DNA from 2 places in the Paraglaciecola sp. T6c genome. Region 2 is predicted to be linked to the other one. Evidence: predicted binding sites of a transcription regulator. Region 2 holds the regulator's gene; the other holds the start of a gene.
The links. The regulator NrdR, encoded in region 2, represses ribonucleotide reductase genes. The targets are predictions, from matches to a motif close to AAACACNANATNTNGTGTTT.
Positions count from the first base shown of each region.

Region 1 (9,284 bases), 1.4 Mb from region 2:
CCTTTACCACCACGGCGCTGCGACTCGTAATCGTTTAGCTTTTGATACTTTACGTAACCTTCACGAGATAGCGTCACCACAACCTCTTCACGTTCAATCAAGTCTTCAATATCGATATCGTGAGATGCGGCAGTGATTTCAGTGCGGCGCTCATCACCGAATTCATCACGAATTTTTTCAAGCTCTTCACGTATGACTTCCATCAAGCGCTCAGGGCTACCTAATATATGCAGTAATTCTGCAATCAAGTCTAATAACTCTTTGTACTCAGAAAGAATTTTTTCGTGCTCAAGACCCGTTAATTTATTCAAACGTAAGTCAAGGATTGCTTGTGCTTGCTGCTCTGTTAAATAGTACAAGCCATCACGAATACCAAACTCGGGCTCTAACCAATCAGGACGAGCGGCGTCATTACCGGCACGCTCTAACATGTCAGACACATCGCCTAACGCCCAACCTTGAGCCGTCAATGATATTTTGGCATCAGACGGGCTTTTAGACGCTTTAATCAGTGCGATTATCGGGTCTATATTAGCCAAAGCAATCGCTAAACCTTCAAGAATATGAGCACGCTCACGGGCTTTCTTCAGTTCGAAAACCGTACGGCGTGTGACCACTTCGCGGCGGTGTAAAACGAAGGCTTGCAGTATCTCAAGTAAATTGAACACTTTAGGCTGAGTTTTATCCAGTGCCACCATGTTGATCCCAAACACGGTTTGCATCTGTGTTTGTGAATATAAGTGGTTCAGTAAGACTTCACCTGACTCGTTACGTTTCACTTCAACTACAATACGCATGCCGTCTTTATCAGACTCATCACGTAGGGCTGAAATGCCTTCAATTTTCTTTTCTTTTACCAGCTCGGCTATCTTTTCAATTAGGCGCGCTTTGTTGACCTGATAAGGAATTTCGTGAACGACTATGGTTTCTTTACCATTGTCTTCGCGCTCAATCTCTGCGCGGGCGCGCATATATATTTTTCCACGCCCCGTACGGTACGCTTCTTCAATACCCTTACGACCACTTATAAAGGCAGCGGTCGGGAAATCTGGGCCTGGGATATATTCCATCAATTCTTCAATGGAAAGCTCAGGCTTATCAATTAACGCGATACACCCGTTCACAACTTCGGTTAAGTTGTGAGGAGGAATGTTAGTCGCCATACCAACAGCAATACCTGAAGAACCATTGATTAATAGGTTGGGTACTTTAGTGGGCAGTACGTCAGGGATGAATTCGGTACCGTCGTAATTCGGAACGAAGTCGACGGTTTCTTTTTCTAAATCCGCTAATAATTCATGGGAAATTTTCGCCATACGAATTTCGGTGTAACGCATTGCAGCGGCTGAATCACCATCAACAGAACCGAAGTTACCTTGACCATCTACCAGCATGTAACGTAAAGAAAACGGCTGAGCCATACGTACGATGGTATCGTAAACAGCCGAGTCTCCATGTGGGTGGTACTTACCGATAACATCACCGACAACACGTGCCGATTTTTTATAGGGTTTGTTAAAATCGTTTTTCAGCTCGTTCATAGCGAACAAAACCCGGCGATGCACGGGCTTCAAGCCATCTCTTACATCAGGCAGCGCCCTGCCTACAATTACGCTCATGGCGTAATCAAGATAAGAATTTTTAAGTTCTTCTTCAATATTAATAGGAAGAATTTCTTGGGCGTGATCAGTCATATACAGCCTTGTCCCTAGTCATTATTATTAGAAATAGAATTAGACATAAAATTTACAATCCGCGTCAGTGCATTTGAGCTAGGCCTCAAAATAACAGTCAACGATTAACTCTGGAATTTCGTATTATCGAGCCTTGGGATTCTAACACTGACCGTAAAAAATAAATAGATAGGATCCGCTCATATAGTAGCCAAAGACGCTAAAAAACCGCATATATTGCGCTAGCCAGCTTTAATACATGCTGGCTATAATAGCGAAATTCAAATTTTTGGACCGCAATATGAACTCAGCTCAAAATGTTGACCATCAAGAAATACAGAAATTTGCCGATTTGGCATCTCGTTGGTGGGACCTAAACGGGGAGTTTAAACCCTTACATACCATCAACCCACTTAGAACCGATTATATCGTGCAGCGCACTCAAGGGCTTGAAGGCAAGAAAGTGATTGATGTGGGTTGCGGTGGCGGTATTTTAGCGGAAAGTATGGCGCGCGCGGGTGCTGAGGTATCCGGCATTGATATGGGCGAAGCCCCGCTTGAAGTAGCAAGATTACATAGCCTTGAATCACAATTAAGCATTGACTATCAGCTGTCAACAGCGGAAGAGTTCGCTGATGCCCATCCTGGGCAATTCGATGTGGTGACTTGTATGGAAATGCTCGAACATGTGCCTGACCCGTCATCTGTAGTTGAGGCTTGTAGCAGACTGGTTAAACCTGGCGGCACGGTATTTTTCTCGACCTTAAACCGTAATATCAAATCATATTTGATGGCGATAGTTGGCGCAGAGCACATTCTTAAATTAGTGCCCAAAGAAACCCACAATCATGACAAGTTTATTAAACCCTCGGAATTATTAAACTGGGTAGACAATACACCTTTGATGGCGAAACATATGACAGGCCTGCATGTAAACCCCATTACTCAACAGTTTTATTTATCTGACAAAAACGTTGACGTGAATTACATCGTACATTGTCAGCATGGCGGTGATGCATAACATGCTAAATAAGCCCAAAGGTGTATTGTTCGATTTAGACGGTACGTTATTAGACACTGCACGAGATTTAGGCAATGCCCTAAACTGGGTTTTACACCAACATAAAATGCCCTCATGCGCGTTCAGCGTATATCGTAATATTGCTTCTGATGGCTCTCAAGGATTACTCGAAATAGGCTTTGGCGATAGGCTCGCGGATTTTGACGTCGAAGCACTTAGGGCCCTTTTTCTTGAAAGATATGAACAAGAGATATGTGTAGATACCGTGTCGTTTGATGGCATTAGAGAGCTACTTGCACGTTTAGATAAGGATAATATCCCTTGGGGCATAGTGACCAATAAACCACAATGGCTCACCGAGCTTTTGTTACCTCATTTTGACGAGTTTGCCCAGTGCCAAGTGGTCATCAGTGGCGACACGTTAGAAAAACGCAAACCCCACCCTTTGCCCCTGATACATGCTGCAAACGCGATGAACATTAATCCTACAGAGTGTTGGTATATCGGCGATGCTAAACGTGACATAGATGCCGCAAAAGCTGCGAACATGTTTAGTGTGGTGGCAAACTATGGATACATAGGCCCAGAGCATAGATCAGACAGCTGGAATGCGGATCTGTACATTGATCAACCACAGGCAATCCTCGCCCACCTATAACACCAAACACGATATGTAGTGGTTTTGTAAACACCTAGACACTATATATCGTGAAATTATAACAACTGATTTTTTCGATTAAAAAAGTTTATAAAAAAATAATTCCTAAAAATGATCTTGCATTCCCTATACATGCAAAGAGAATGGCCTTGTTAGGTGAGTCGTTACTAACATAAATTTTCTGTTGATTTGAACGTCTACAAAAGCACCAGATGTGGGGTTGCAAAGGCACTAAAACCTCATTATCTTGTGTTTTATCGACAGGATGGTCGTTGTAAAAAAGATCCGCAACTTTCCCTCTTCGTCAAGCATAATTTCCACAGAAATGGTGAAATTCACCGTTTCTATATTTTGTAAAAACTATAATCAAAACGGCGTATACATGAATAACAAACTCTTCGTTACTAAGCGAACTGGCGAGCGCGAAAGCATTGACCTCGAAAAAATCCACAAAGTTATTACTTGGGCAGCTAAAGGCCTTAATAATGTGTCTGTATCTCAGGTGGAAATTAAAGCGCATATTCAGTTCTACGACGGTATCAAGACAGAAGATATTCATGAGACGCTGATCCGCTCAGCGGCCGATCTTATTTCAACAGACGCACCAGATTATCAATACTTAGCAGCACGTTTGGCTATCTTCCATTTACGTAAGAAAGCCTATGGGCAGTTTGAGCCCCCAGCGCTTTTCGCCCATGTTACCAACATGGTCGAGATGCAAAAATATGATCAACATTTGTTGAGTGATTACAGCGAAGCTGAATTTCAAGAAATGGATGATTATATTGACCACTGGCGTGACATGGACTTTAGCTACGCCGCAGTCAAGCAGCTAGAAGGTAAATACCTTGTTCAAAACCGGGTAACAGGCGAAATTTACGAGAGTGCCCAATTTCTATATATCTTGGTAGCAGCATGTTTGTTTGCTGATTACCCGAAAGATTCGCGCATGGAATACATCAAGCGCTTCTATGATGCGACGTCGAAATTCAAAATCTCACTGCCTACGCCAATTATGGCCGGCGTGCGTACACCTACAAGGCAGTTCAGCTCATGTGTATTGATTGAAGCTGGCGATAGCCTTGATTCAATTAACGCGACAGCCAGTGCCATTGTTAAGTACGTGAGCCAGCGCGCCGGTATCGGTGTCAACGCAGGGCGCATACGTGCTCTTGGTAGCCCTATTCGCGGCGGCGAAGCATTCCATACGGGTTGTATTCCATTCTATAAGTATTTCCAAACTGCCGTTAAAAGTTGTTCACAAGGCGGCGTTCGCGGCGGTGCAGCAACACTTTTCTACCCACTTTGGCATATGGAAGTGGAATCACTTCTAGTATTGAAAAATAACCGTGGTGTAGAAGAAAACCGCGTTCGTCATTTGGATTACGGCGTGCAATTTAATAAGTTGATGTATCAGCGCTTGATTAAAGATCAGCACATTAGCTTGTTTAGCCCATCTGACGTACCTGGTTTGTACGATGCGTTCTTTGCTGACCAACCTAAATTTGAAGAGCTATACGTTAAGTACGAGCAAGATGACAGCATCCGCAAGACCCAAATCAAAGCAGTAGAGTTGTTTAGCTTGTTCATGCAAGAGCGTGCTAGTACCGGCCGTATCTATCTTCAGAACGTGGATCACTGCAACACGCACAGTCCTTTCGACCCGAAAGTTGCACCGATCCGTCAAAGCAACCTGTGTCTTGAAATCGCTCTACCGACTAAACCCCTTGAGCACGTTAATGACGAAAACGGCGAAATTGCCCTTTGTACATTATCAGCGTTTAACCTAGGTGCCATTGAAAGCTTAGAAGACTTCGCAGAAATGGCTGACCTCGCCGTACGTGCGCTTGACAACCTACTCGATTATCAAGATTACCCCGTACCCGCAGCGTACAATGCCACTATGGGGCGTCGTACATTGGGTATAGGTGTAATCAATTTTGCCTACTACCTTGCTAAGAACGGCGTTAAATACTCAGATGGCAGTGCCAACGGCCTCATTCACCGAACATTTGAAGCCATGCAATATCACTTGATGCGTGCCTCTTGTAACCTAGCAAAAGAGAAAGGCGCATGTCCTAAGTTTGATGAGACCACCTACTCTCAAGGGATCATGCCAATTGATACCTACAAGAAAGACTTAGACAAAATTTGTAACGAGCCACTGCATTGTGACTGGGACAGTCTACGTGCTGACATCAAGCAATACGGTCTACGTAACAGTACCTTGTCTGCCTTGATGCCGTCTGAAACATCATCACAGATTTCAAATGCCACCAATGGCATTGAGCCACCACGCGGCCACATCAGTGTTAAATCCAGTAAAGATGGAGTGTTGAAGCAAGTGGTGCCTGAGTACGAATTGTTGAAAGACAAGTACGAATTGTTGTGGGATTTACCGTCTAACGATGGTTACTTACAGTTAACCGGTATTATGCAAAAGTTTGTTGATCAAACAATTTCAGCTAACACCAGTTACGACCCGAACAAATACGACGGTGGCAAAGTCCCCATGAAGTTATTGTTGAAAGACTTGCTTACCGCTTATCAGCTAGGCGTAAAAACCTTGTACTACCACAACACTCGTGATGGCGCAGCAGATACATCACAGCAAGAGCTGAAATCAACCCAGTTCGTTCCACAAGAAGCAGTCGTTGAAGAAGACGACGATTGTGCTGGCGGTGCGTGTAAAATTTAATCTTTCTGAGCCCTTTAGCGTATCCCTAAAGGGCGAATTCAACTCAAAATGGTCTGCTAACATTCATGAAATACACAACGTTTAATCAAATCAATAATGACCCTTTGCAGGAACCTATGTTTTTTGGCAATCCGGTCAACGTTGCCCGTTATGATCAACAAAAACACAGCATTTTCGAAAAACTTATCGAGAAGCAAATCAGTTTTTTCTGGCGCCCCGAAGAAGTAGATGTCAGTAAAGACAGAGTTGACTTTCAAAAGCTGAGTGAATCAGAAAAGCACATTTTTATTTCGAATTTGAAATATCAAACCTTATTAGACTCTATTCAAGGCCGTAGCCCAAATATTGCTTTTTTACCGATTATTTCTATTCCTGAGCTAGAAACATGGACTGAAACATGGTCGTTTTTTGAAACCATTCATTCACGTTCCTACACCCATATTTTGCGTAACTTGTTTGGGGACCCAAGCAGTATTTTCTCTGATATCGTTGAAAATGAGCAAATCAAGAAGCGCGCTGCTGATATTTCTAAATACTATGACGATTTGATTTTTTACACCCAACTTTGGCAAACCCTTGGTGAAGGTACGCACACAATCAATGGTGAAGAACACGTTGTGACTATGCGTACGCTGAAGATAAAACTATTCTTGTGCATGAATTCAGTCAATGCCTTGGAAGCGATTCGTTTTTACGTGTCGTTCGCGTGTACGTTTGCGTTTGCTGAGCGTGAATTAATGGAAGGTAATTCTAAAATTATTCGCCTGATTTCACGTGATGAAAACCTACACTTGACCTCGACGCAGCATATTTTGAACTTGTGGGCCAAAGGCAAAGACGACCCTGAAATGGCTGAAATCGCCCTTGAGTATAAAGAGGAAGCGACAAATATCTTCCTTGACGCAGTTAATCAAGAGAAAGAATGGGCTGAGTACTTATTTCAGAACGGCTCGATGATTGGCCTAAATAAAGATATTTTATGTCAATACGTGGAGTTTATTGCGAACCACAGAATGTCAGCAATTGGCTTAGATCAGCCATTTGACATTAAAAATAACCCCTTGCCTTGGATGAATAATTATTTGAATTCAGACAACGTACAGGTCGCTCCGCAAGAATCTGAGATCAGCTCCTATCTTGTCGGCCAAATCGACTCTGAAGTCGGCAGCAACGACTTCGACGAGTTCGAGCTATAGTGTGCAAAAAAGTCACGGTTGTTGAACACGACGACCCCGACGCCCCCTGTGAGCATACGATTTCGTTTGCTCACGACAATCTCCTCGACTGTTTGCTCATCCATAATATTCCTAAGGAATACCACTGCAAAGAGGGATTTTGCGGTGCATGTAGAACACAGTTAATCGAAGGTGAGGTAGAATACCTACTTGATCCTCTTGCTTTCATCGATGACGGCGAAATACTGCCTTGTTGCTGTAAACCCTTGGGTCACATAAAAATTAAAGCGTAATCCAACCTCAAGTAAACACGCAGCGTCAATCGATTGGAATTAGCTAACAAGAAGCTAGCGGTTTTAAAATCCAAAAAAGCCAGCAAAATAGCTGGCTTATATGAGTCTCACCTTTCAAACGAGATATGAGTTTAGTCAATAAGCTGGTACCTATCCCGTAAAACACTGATCACTTCTTCTTTAGGGTTATCACTGAGCACAATTTTTTGGCCGGTGATTTTCTCCGCTATTTGTGTATAAGTCTTTGATATATCCATTAACACCTGTACTGGTAAGGCATTGTTTCGTGCTAATGCCTCGCGTTCATCCATGCGCTCTTTATTAAGCAATATATCAGGATCAGGGAAGTAATTGAGCAGCAACTGCCTGAATCCTTCTTTTGAGTTCTCGACAATATTGCCTTGATCGTATTGCTTGGCGTCCCATATACGAGATGAATCTGGGGTTCCCACTTCATCCATATAAATTAATTTATCGTTTCCGTCTACGTCTTTTACATAACCAAATTCGAACTTTGTATCTACGAAAATTTGATCGATTTTGTTAAGCGCGTGACTTATGACCCCGAAGCCTTCAGTGAGTAATTTTTCGTACAAAGCAATGTCATCAGCAGAGTTAAAGTTAAACGCAGCATAGTGTTGCGCTATATCACTTCGAGACACATTGACATCGTCTGCTTCTGGCACCCCCTCAATGCCTTTAAGAACACCTTTGGTAGAAGGAGTAATCAATATATTGGCTAACTTGCTGTCTCTTGATAACCCTTCCTCAAGACGGATACCGCAAAACTCGCGTTCGCCTTTTTCGTACGCACGCCACATGGAACCCGTAATATATTGACGGCAAATCGCCTCAATCATGATTGGGCGAGCTTTCTGAACAATCCATACCAGTGGGTGAGGAATGTCTAATATATGACTATCAGCCAGCCCCTGCTCCTTAAATAAGCCAAACCAATGGTTTGAAATAGCATTTAAAGCTGCGCCTTTTCCAGGTACACCTTGCATACCTTCTTCACCACGCCAAATGCAATCAAACGCTGAAATACGATCGCTTATTAACATGATGGCTAATGGCGTATCTTTCGGTACCGGGTAATTATGCTCTTCAATAAGACGTCGGCTATCCTGCTCTGTTAACCAATATACAGAACGAACTTTGCCACTGTGCACAGGTAAATCAGTACGAATAGGAAGGTTGTCATTAACAGCAAGCACTTTATCAGCGAAGCTCATACTAGATTGTCCTCAAAATGGGTTGCCTAAAAACGAAAAAGCACCCTTGCGGTGCTCTTTCAATCGATACGGATTACATTAAATGTCTAAATTATCGTCAGCCATTACTCGGGCAAACACATCATACAGACCAGATAACTTATCTTTAGTAAATGGCGTGCTCTCGTTATCAAGCACAGTTAACGAGGTATGCTCACCCGCGTCTTCTACTCTAAAACGATACTCTTGCTTTTCAAGCGGTAAAGCATTTTCGTCGTTAGACCAAACTGAATCCCACCAACCACTCTCGGTACCGTTGTACTTAACAAACAATAAACCATTAGATTTGTCGTAATCTTTCACGTCAAAACCAAGTTTACGCAACACCAATAGCACGCGCGGCCATGCTGTGTCGTAGTTACTGTCAATAATAAACGCAGGTGCATCTTCGCCATCTTGGCCAATTGTAATTTGCATACCACGGCGAATTTCCCGTAGGCGCTTAGCATCAGCCACTCGAATTTGGTATTCGTAGTGACCAATCACTTTATT
Region 1 is NC_008228.1:3,001,593-3,010,876, forward strand. Features, by position in the region: gene gyrA (DNA topoisomerase (ATP-hydrolyzing) subunit A) at 1-1,694, opposite strand, end outside; gene ubiG (bifunctional 2-polyprenyl-6-hydroxyphenol methylase/3-demethylubiquinol 3-O-methyltransferase UbiG) at 1,975-2,694, shown strand; gene PATL_RS12645 (HAD family hydrolase) at 2,696-3,352, shown strand; gene nrdA (class 1a ribonucleoside-diphosphate reductase subunit alpha) at 3,735-6,050, shown strand; gene nrdB (class Ia ribonucleoside-diphosphate reductase subunit beta) at 6,116-7,246, shown strand; gene yfaE (class I ribonucleotide reductase maintenance protein YfaE) at 7,246-7,518, shown strand; gene PATL_RS12665 (phosphoribosylaminoimidazolesuccinocarboxamide synthase) at 7,650-8,753, opposite strand; gene bamC (outer membrane protein assembly factor BamC) at 8,832-9,284, opposite strand, start outside.
Region 1: nrdA (class 1a ribonucleoside-diphosphate reductase subunit alpha) is a predicted target of NrdR. The motif match lies at 3,556-3,575, and genes of this name have one in related genera.

Region 2 (9,284 bases):
TGAGTTGAATTAGTCAGTTAGTACGGCATTGTTGGCGGCATTATATTTTTCTTATGTTAGCTAAAGGTTAAATTTTGCCGCTTTCAGATTAGATTTTATTCGTAATTGGCAAAACAATGCCTTTAGTCATAAATGTAATCTTATTATTGAAATTTGGAGAATTTTTATTCATAACATTAAATTTTTATTGATTTAGGGTTCGGATACTGTCTTTTATTTGGCGTGAGCAATAAAGATATTCGCCCTAGAGCAACTGGGAATACTGAGGATAAGGCCCGATATGCGTATAGAAATAGGCGACTGAGTATTATGTTGTTAGAGGCTTTGAAGAACAAATCTGATTAACGTAAGCGCTCTAATTAGCATACGTTGAGCTGTTGTTTTAAACATGCGAATCATTATGCTCATAACAGCCGCTGGCCAATGATGACGCGACCCCTAAGTCTCTTAACGATCTAAAAAGTAAGTTAGAGGGACTATTCGACACAAAGTATTGTTTTAAATTATTAAATATTGAATCAACTGAATAATCCAATCGATTAAATACAAAGCACATTTTCGGCAGTGTATTAACCTTGATGACGCGCCTTGGCGTTATTCAAATTGATAGCAGTGTTGTCAGCCCTGAACAATGGTCTTTTTAGCCATACCTTTATCCGCTTCGACGTCTTGCATGCTTTTTTCATTCGACATCATAGCGCTGACTACGTTGTTAGGAATGAAGCTCTGCGCCGAGCCGACCACGGCTTTTGAATCAATACCGACCATTCTGGCGTTAATTAAATAGCCATCATTGTATTTGACTAGGGTGCCGCCCAACACGTAACGAATAGGTGAGTCGCCGTTTAATTCTTCGTAGTCCTTACTAAAGATGAAATCCCCGTCGGGCGTCACGCGAACATAATCTGTGGTTTTAAAATCAATCACAGGAATACCTAATTTGTGCACTTCGTGCATGACGCTCTCGGCCATTTGTGTGCCGATTAAATTCGTTTTGCTGTAATCACTGTCTAGTAATACAAAGCTGGTGACGGCCACAGGAGTGGTATTGTTCACGTATTGTAAATTGCCGGCTAAATCTTGCATTAAACCACGTACATAAAAATTAATGTCTTTGTCGTATCCCTTGGGCTTTTTTGCCATTTCTAGCAACTTATGTTGCACGGCTGCTGGCTGATTGCTGATGAGTTTTTGTTGCACGTCTTGATTAAATTCAGCACTAGTTTCGATGGCAGAAAGCGAAAGAGGTTGTGCTTGCACAGCTTGGGCATCTGAAGATGCGTTGGCGTAGTCTCGGCCTGCGTCGTCATCATCTGAAAAGGGCATGATTGAGGACATAGAGGAGCAACCACCCAGAAGACCCGTGCATAAAGTTGCTAATAGTAGAGGTTTCATCTGGTGCTCCTAGTAGGCGTTACGGTATAAACCGTTATTTTTCAGCATGATTTTTTCTTGTTCCCACATCACGTTACTGGGGAATACTTCTGTGGCGGCAGCAATCACTTTTTGTGAGCTGGCTTCAATAAGCCGTGCGTTAATGGCGATGTTCTTTTGCTGTAATGAGTAGGTGCCGGTAAGGTAGTAATCGGTTTGTACTTGGGCGTTTATCTCGTCAATTTGCCGAGAGAGCATCAGGTCTTGATTGTGCTGAATTTTAATGGCAGAAGCCGTTTTAAATTCGATTACGTTTAACCCCGCCTGGGTTGCCAAGGTTACTAGGCTTTCTTGAATTTGCTGGCCTAACTCATTGGTTGAGGGCATGTTCTTGCCATCAATACTTTCTGTTGGCAAAAACGTGCCGACAGCAACGCTCTTTTCCATGTAAATAGGTTTAGCAGTAAAAAATAATTGCTTAGCCAATACGGCAACATAATGATGGGTGCTGTACTGTGGGCCGGTTACCTTTGTTTGCTCGATGTCAGCGTCGTCAGAGCTTAATACAGAGCAAGCTGATAGAAATGATACCGCTGCCCCTATGATACATACACTAATCTTTTTCACCGGTTATCGCCTTGAATTTGACACCATAAATGGCTTTGCATTAGAACAAAGCGATTTTTGTGCCATATAACCTTTTGGCAGCAGATTTTAGTGAATTAAGGCCGTGGTAAGCGCGCAAATCTGGCTTTTTATTTATTGGGTCGGCATACTATGACCTTACTATTACTTGGTTGAAGAATATTTTATGTTTTGTCCCTTCTGTTCTATCCAAGAAACCAAGGTGATTGACTCTCGCTTAGTGGCTGACGGGCACCAAGTGCGCCGCCGTCGTGAATGTACTATGTGTAAAGAGCGTTTCACTACCTTTGAAATGGCTGAATTGGTGATGCCTCGCGTGGTTAAACGTGATGGCTCTCGTGAGCCGTTTAACGAAGATAAGTTGCGGGCAGGTTTACAGCGTGCCCTTGAAAAACGCCCCGTGAGTACCGAGCAAGTGGAGCAGTGTATCAGTCGTCTTAAATCGGCTATGCGTGCCACAGGCGAGCGTGAGATCACTAGTGAATACTTGGGCAATCTAATTATGGACGCTCTCAAAGAGCTGGATAAAGTGGCCTATGTACGCTTTGCTTCTGTGTATCGCTCGTTCGAAGATATTCGCGAATTTGGCGAAGAAATCGCACGTTTGGGTGACTAACATGCCGAATGATTTACGTTTTTCCTGTGCCCTAGAGTTAAATTGATAAGGTTGTAGAGTGACGCAATTCTCTGCGCTTGACGCAAAAATGATGGCTTTGGCCATCCGCTTGGCTGAAAAAGGCCAATACACAACTTCGCCGAATCCCAATGTGGGCTGTGTTATTACTGATGCCCAAGGCAATATTGTCGGCCAAGGCTGGCATCAAAAAGCCGGGACCCCCCATGCAGAAATTCATGCCATTGCCCAAGCGGGTGAGCGCACCAAAGGCGCGACCGCTTACGTCACATTAGAGCCGTGCAATCATCACGGGCGTACCGGCCCATGCTCCGAAGCATTATTAGACGCAGGGGTGAAACGCGTTGTTGCCGCTATGGTTGACCCAAACCCACTCGTAGCCGGCAGTGGTTTACAAAAGCTCAGTGACGCGGGTGTTCAGGTAAGCAGTGGTTTACTTGAAAGTGAAGCCAAAGCGCTTAATCGCGGCTTTATCAAACGCATGCAAACAGGCAAGCCTTGGGTTACTGTTAAGCTGGCATCAAGCTTGGACGGCAAAACCGCGTTAAATAATGGTGAAAGCCAGTGGATAACCGGGCCCTTAGCCCGTGAAGATGTGCAACGCCACCGAGCGCAGAGTTGCGCGATATTGTCTGGCTCGGGCACGGTCCTGGCGGATAACCCTTCATTGAATGTGCGTTACAGCGAATTGGGTTTTGCAAGAAATGCGTTAGCAGAAGTGAATTTACGCCAACCTGTGCGAGTTTTGCTCGATGGGCGCAACCAGATGCGCCCTGATCTGCATTTATTTGCTTTATCGTCTCCCATTGTGATTATCAATAGCCAGCCAAATACAGCTGAATTTCCAGATCATGTTGAGCAATATCAAGCCCAATCAAACGGTGCGCAACTTGACCTGCAAGATGTAATGAAACACCTTGGCCAGCGCGGGTTTAACCATATATGGGTAGAGGCAGGGGCGAAGCTTGCAGGGGCGTTATTACAGAATAAACTGATAGATGAATTGATTTTGTACCAAGCGCCCAAACTATTAGGAGATAAAGGCCGAGATTTATTTGCTGTGGACGAATTAACCCAAATGCAGCAAGCTTTTGAATTACAATGGCAGGATGTACGCCAAGTCGGCCCAGATTTAAAGCTGACGGCGCGCTTTACATAATTTACTACCCACGCCAAGTGACCCGTACATAACGGAAATAACGGGCGTGTTTAATATAGGGTGTTCGTTTAACCTAGCCTGTTCGTTTCAAATCAGCGCGATGTTCAAACAGATTACACAGTTAATATGAGTGAAAAGACATTATGTTTACCGGAATAATTGAAGATGTGGGGCACATCGAATCCTTAACCCCAACGGGCGATGACATTCGCTTGCGCATACGGGTAAATAAACTGGATATGTCGGATGTGGCCCTTGGCGACAGTATCGCCAATAACGGTGTGTGTTTAACCGTGGTAGACATGAACTCGAGCGGCTTTAGTGCTGACGTGTCGCACGAGACCATCAAGCGCAGCGGTTTTGCCGATTATAAAGCGGGTAGTAAGGTGAACTTAGAAAAGGCCATGTTACCGACATCCCGCTTTGGTGGGCACATCGTCAGCGGGCATGTTGATGGTGTGGGCGAAGTCGTTTCCGTCAACCCTGTTGGGCGTTACGTAGAAATCTGGGTGCAAGCACCAAAAGATTTAGCCCGTTACTTAGCGGAAAAAGGCTCGATTACTGTAGACGGTGTCAGCTTGACGGTGAATGCTGTAGAGGGTGCCAAATTCTTGATTACTCTTATTCCCCACAGCCTGGAAGAAACGATTATTGGTGGCTACAAGAAGGGCACTAAAATTAATTTAGAAGTGGACGTGGTTGCCCGTTACCTAGAGCGATTAATGCTCGGCGACAAAGCCGCTGAAACAGGCCAACAAAAATCAGATATCAGCATGGTATTTTTAGCTGAAAATGGCTTTTTACGTTAGGACACATGCTGAACAACAGTCGTGGGCTTATTGCACACAATGACATTTGCAGATAGCTGCTCATTTAAGACACAACCAAAAAGAATCACAATATTATGGCAATGAACACAACAGCAGAAATTATCGAAGACATTCGTCTTGGCAAAATGGTTATCTTGATGGATGACGAAGACCGTGAAAACGAAGGCGATTTAATTATGGCCGCTGAGTGCGTCACCCCAAAAGACATTAACTTTATGGTGACTCACGCTCGGGGGTTGGTTTGCTTGCCCATGACAGCGGAGCGTTGTAAACGCTTGAATTTGCCTTTGATGGTGGATAACAACGGTGCACAGTTCTCGACTAACTTTACGGTATCAATCGAAGCTCGTGAAGGGGTCACCACGGGTATTTCTGCTGCGGATCGTGCGCGCACTATTTTAGCGGCGGTTGCTACGGATGCCACGGCCAACGATATTGTGCAACCCGGGCATATATTCCCTCTTATTGCCAAAGAAGGTGGGGTGCTAAATCGCGCTGGGCATACCGAAGCGGGTGTTGATTTACCGCGTTTAGCTGGCTTGGAGCCTGCCTCAGTTATCGTTGAAATACTCAACGAAGACGGCACCATGGCCCGTGGCCCTGAGTTACAAGAGTTTGCTAAAAAGCATGACCTGAAAATTGGCACAATCGCTGATTTGATTGAATATCGTAACTTAAATGAAACCACCATCGAGCAAGTGGCAAAATGCAAATTGCCGACTGAGTACGGTGAGTTCGATTTGGTTACTTTTAAAGACTCGATTGATAACCAAGTACATTTCGCGTTGAGTAAAGGCGAAATTAGTCCTGATGAGCCAACGTTGGTGCGTGTACATTTGCACAATACCTTGAGTGATTTGCTGGGTTCAGAGCGAGCAATTGAGCGCAGCATGAATTTACCCCAAGCACTAAAACGCATCGCTGCCGAAGGTGGTGTTCTAGTATTACTGGGTAAAGATGAAGATTTGCTGACGCAAGTAAAACAGTTTGAAGCCGAAGATAATGGTGAAAAGCCTGTTGGCGCAGCATGGAGCGGCACGTCTCGCACTGTGGGTGTCGGTAGTCAAATACTTGCCAGCTTAGGCGTGAAAAAAATGCGCTTGCTAAGTCGACCTAAAAAATATCATGCCCTATCTGGTTACGGCTTAGAAGTGGTTGAATACGTAGATTAGCTAAATATAGTTAATTACAAACGCTAAAAAAGCGCCTGCTTGTCAGGCGTTTTTTAGTTTTTACACATTATACATTGGTTGATGAATGCTATCCGCTTAAACGCCTCCTCGATGTTTGATTTCGCCTTGAGCAGCAAAATACTTTGCCATCGATAATGACTATTTTATAAACAGCGCATTAAGCTGTTTGGGATCATATGGTGCTGTGCTATCATACGCGCCATTTTTTACAGATAAGGCTTATTAGGCATGAATATCATTGAAGGTAATATTCGCGCAACAGGCAAAAAATTTGCGTTGGTTGTGTCACGTTTCAACAGTTTCGTTGTTGAGAGTTTGGTTGAAGGCGCATTAGATACACTTGAGCGTCACGGTGAAGTAAACAGCCAAGATATCACTTTGGTTCGCGTGCCTGGTGCATACGAGTTGCCTATCGCGGCTAAAAAGCTAGCGGAAAAAGGAACCTTTGATGGGATCATCGCTCTAGGCGCTGTTATCCGTGGCGGTACACCACACTTCGAATTTGTTGCTGGTGAATGCAACAAAGGTTTAGCTCAGGTGTCACTTGAATTCGGTATTCCGGTTTCTTTTGGCGTTATCACCACTGACAGTATCGAGCAGGCTATTGAGCGCTCTGGTACTAAAGCAGGTAACAAAGGCGCTGAAGCAGCATTAGGTGCACTTGAAATGGTTAACGTTATGGCCAATATCGAAGGGGCAGAGTAGGTGAAACCAGCAGCCCGTCGTAAAGCTAGAGAATTAGCGGTTCAAGCCGTTTACTCTTGGCAGATGTCAAAAAATCCACTTGACCAGATAGAACTGAGTATCGTCACGAGCAATAACATGCAAGATGTCGACACCGAGTACTTTCTAGAGTTGTTGCGCGCCGTTGTGCGCAGAACGGCCGAGCTGGATGCGAAAATCAAACCTTATTTGGGGCGTTTACCGGAAGAGCTTGATCCTGTTGAAAACGCTATTTTACGACTGGCTACTTACGAACTTGTTGAGCGTATTGATGTCCCTTATAAAGTGGTCATTAATGAGGCCATTGAGCTTGCTAAGTCGTTTGGTGCTGAAGAGAGCCACAAGTTTGTGAATGGGGTGCTTGATAAAGCCATAAAAACCCTTCGTAAACACGAGTTGTCATAAAAGATCGTTATATTTTAGGGAGTTACACAGGCCATGTATTCCCTTTAATCTTAGAGTTATTAAAATAAAAATGTGAAAGAATTTTCTTTGATCGATACCTATTTTCGCGATGTAAGCTTTCAGCGCAAGGATGTACTGTTAGGCATAGGCGATGATTGCGCTATTACCCAAATTCCTGCCGGTCAAGCCCTTGCCACCACGACTGATACCTTAGTGAGTGGTGTGCATTTTTTGCCTGACGCCGACCCTAAAGCCATCGCCCAAAAAGCTATTGCGGTAAATTTGAGTGATTTGGCAGCCATGGGCGCTGAGCCAGCTTGGTTGAGTCTATCTTTATCTTTACCTAACGTGGATGAGCAGTGGCTTAAAGCGTTCTCTGAAGGCTTTAGAGAACTTACTGAGTATTACTCTGTTCAGCTTATTGGCGGCGATACGGTGCAAGGTCCACTGGCGATCACCATTACCGCGCAAGGGTTTGTTGCCGCTGATCAAGCTTTGAAGCGCTCTGGTGCTAAACCGGGGGATTTCGTTTATGTGACGGGCTCATTAGGGGATGCTGGCTTAGGGCTCGATATTCTGCTTAATCGTGCTGAGGTTAAAAGTACCGAGCACAGTGAGTACTTGCTGAAACGTTTACATTACCCAACACCAAGAGTATTTGCAGGCACCAGTTTACGCCGTGTGGCGAGTGCCTGTATCGACATCTCTGATGGTTTATTAGCGGACATTAAGCATATATTAAAGGCATCCCAATGTGGGGCGTGCTTGCAACTCGATAAACTGCCGTTGTCCAAAGCGATGCTCGAGTCCGCAGATCGAGATGCCGCATTTCATTACGCTTTGAGTTCTGGTGATGATTACGAGCTTCTGTTTACTGTGAGTGAAGAGCAAAAAAACAATGTAGAGCGTGTATTGGCTTGCAGCAATGTGCCAGCAACCTGCATCGGCCAAATTAACGGTGCGGTTGGCAAAATTGATTTGAAACTCAATGATGAAAGCTATGCATACAGCCAAACGGGGTTTGAGCATTTCAATTCAGCTGAATTAACGAAAGAACAACCTAACCACGCGAAGCGAGCATAATGGATAGACATATTCGTAAGCGCGTTTCACTAGCCAACCCCATTCACTTCTTAGCCTTGGGGTTTGGCAGCGGTTTAGCGCCAAAAGCGCCTGGCACATTCGGTACGGTTGCGGCTGTTCCATTGGTGTGTTTGCTTGCTTATAGCACTGCGCTAACAGGCTATTTGCTGGTGACTTTGATAGCCTCAGTCATCGGTATTTGGTTATGCGGTAAAACAGCCAAAGACATGATGGTGCATGATGATTCATCCATAGTATGGGATGAAATTGCAGGTTTACTTATCACTATGATTGCCGTACCGCTGAGTTGGCAAACATTGCTGCTCGGTTTTGTTCTGTTTCGTATTTTTGATATCTTGAAGCCTTGGCCGATCAGTTATTTAGATGCGCGGGTACATGGTGGGTTCGGCATTATGATTGACGATATTTTAGCAGGTTTTTTCGCCCTCATTCTGATGCACATCACGCTGTATTTTGGCTGGCTGTAGCCGCTTCTAAACGATACAGTTATGCGCGCTAACGCTTCATACTCTTTGTTTTTTATTCTGTTTTGTTGATTCTTTGTTGTTTGTTAATCGAAAAGGTACTCCATGAAAATCTGGGTTGATGCGGACGCGTGTCCCGTTCTTGTAAAACAAATCTTGTTTAAAGCGGCGCAGCGCACTCAGGTTGAAATGACCTTGGTGGCAAACCAACACATTCCTGTACCGCCTGATAAAAACATTACCAGTATTCAGGTACAAAGTGGCTTTGACATGGCTGATGATTATATTGTTGAGCAATGCGTAGCGAACGACTTGGTGATCACCGCCGACATACCGCTTGCCGCCGAGGTCATTGCTAAGGGCGCTCATGCGCTCAACCCACGTGGTGAGCTTTACACCAAAGAAAGTATCGGTAGCATATTGAATATTCGTGACTTCATGGACACCATGCGTAGCAGCGGCGTTCAAACAGGTGGTCCTGGCGCTTATGGCAACAAAGAGAAACAAGCGTTTGCCAATAATCTAGATAGGTTACTGGCTCAGCGATAGGTTTGTGGGTGGCTAATACCAAGGCCGCTTTTAGCTTTACTGAGTAGCAATAAAGCGGCTTAATAGATTGGGAATAGAGGGCTTTTACTGGGCCAAGAAAGTGTGTGCTTTAGCGATTATACCCGCGTCATCCATTCCAATTTCAGCATACATCTCAGTTTGGGTGCCCTGCATTATAAACTCATCAGGCAAACCGATTTGCAG
Region 2 is NC_008228.1:1,576,191-1,585,474, forward strand. Features, by position in the region: gene PATL_RS06660 (FlgO family outer membrane protein) at 619-1,395, opposite strand; gene PATL_RS06665 (FlgO family outer membrane protein) at 1,405-2,001, opposite strand; gene nrdR (transcriptional regulator NrdR) at 2,186-2,635, shown strand; gene ribD (bifunctional diaminohydroxyphosphoribosylaminopyrimidine deaminase/5-amino-6-(5-phosphoribosylamino)uracil reductase RibD) at 2,694-3,812, shown strand; gene PATL_RS06680 (riboflavin synthase) at 3,956-4,621, shown strand; gene ribBA (bifunctional 3,4-dihydroxy-2-butanone-4-phosphate synthase/GTP cyclohydrolase II) at 4,717-5,814, shown strand; gene ribE (6,7-dimethyl-8-ribityllumazine synthase) at 6,064-6,540, shown strand; gene nusB (transcription antitermination factor NusB) at 6,541-6,963, shown strand; gene thiL (thiamine-phosphate kinase) at 7,036-8,046, shown strand; gene PATL_RS06705 (phosphatidylglycerophosphatase A family protein) at 8,046-8,534, shown strand; gene PATL_RS06710 (YaiI/YqxD family protein) at 8,637-9,080, shown strand; gene dxs (1-deoxy-D-xylulose-5-phosphate synthase) at 9,165-9,284, opposite strand, start outside.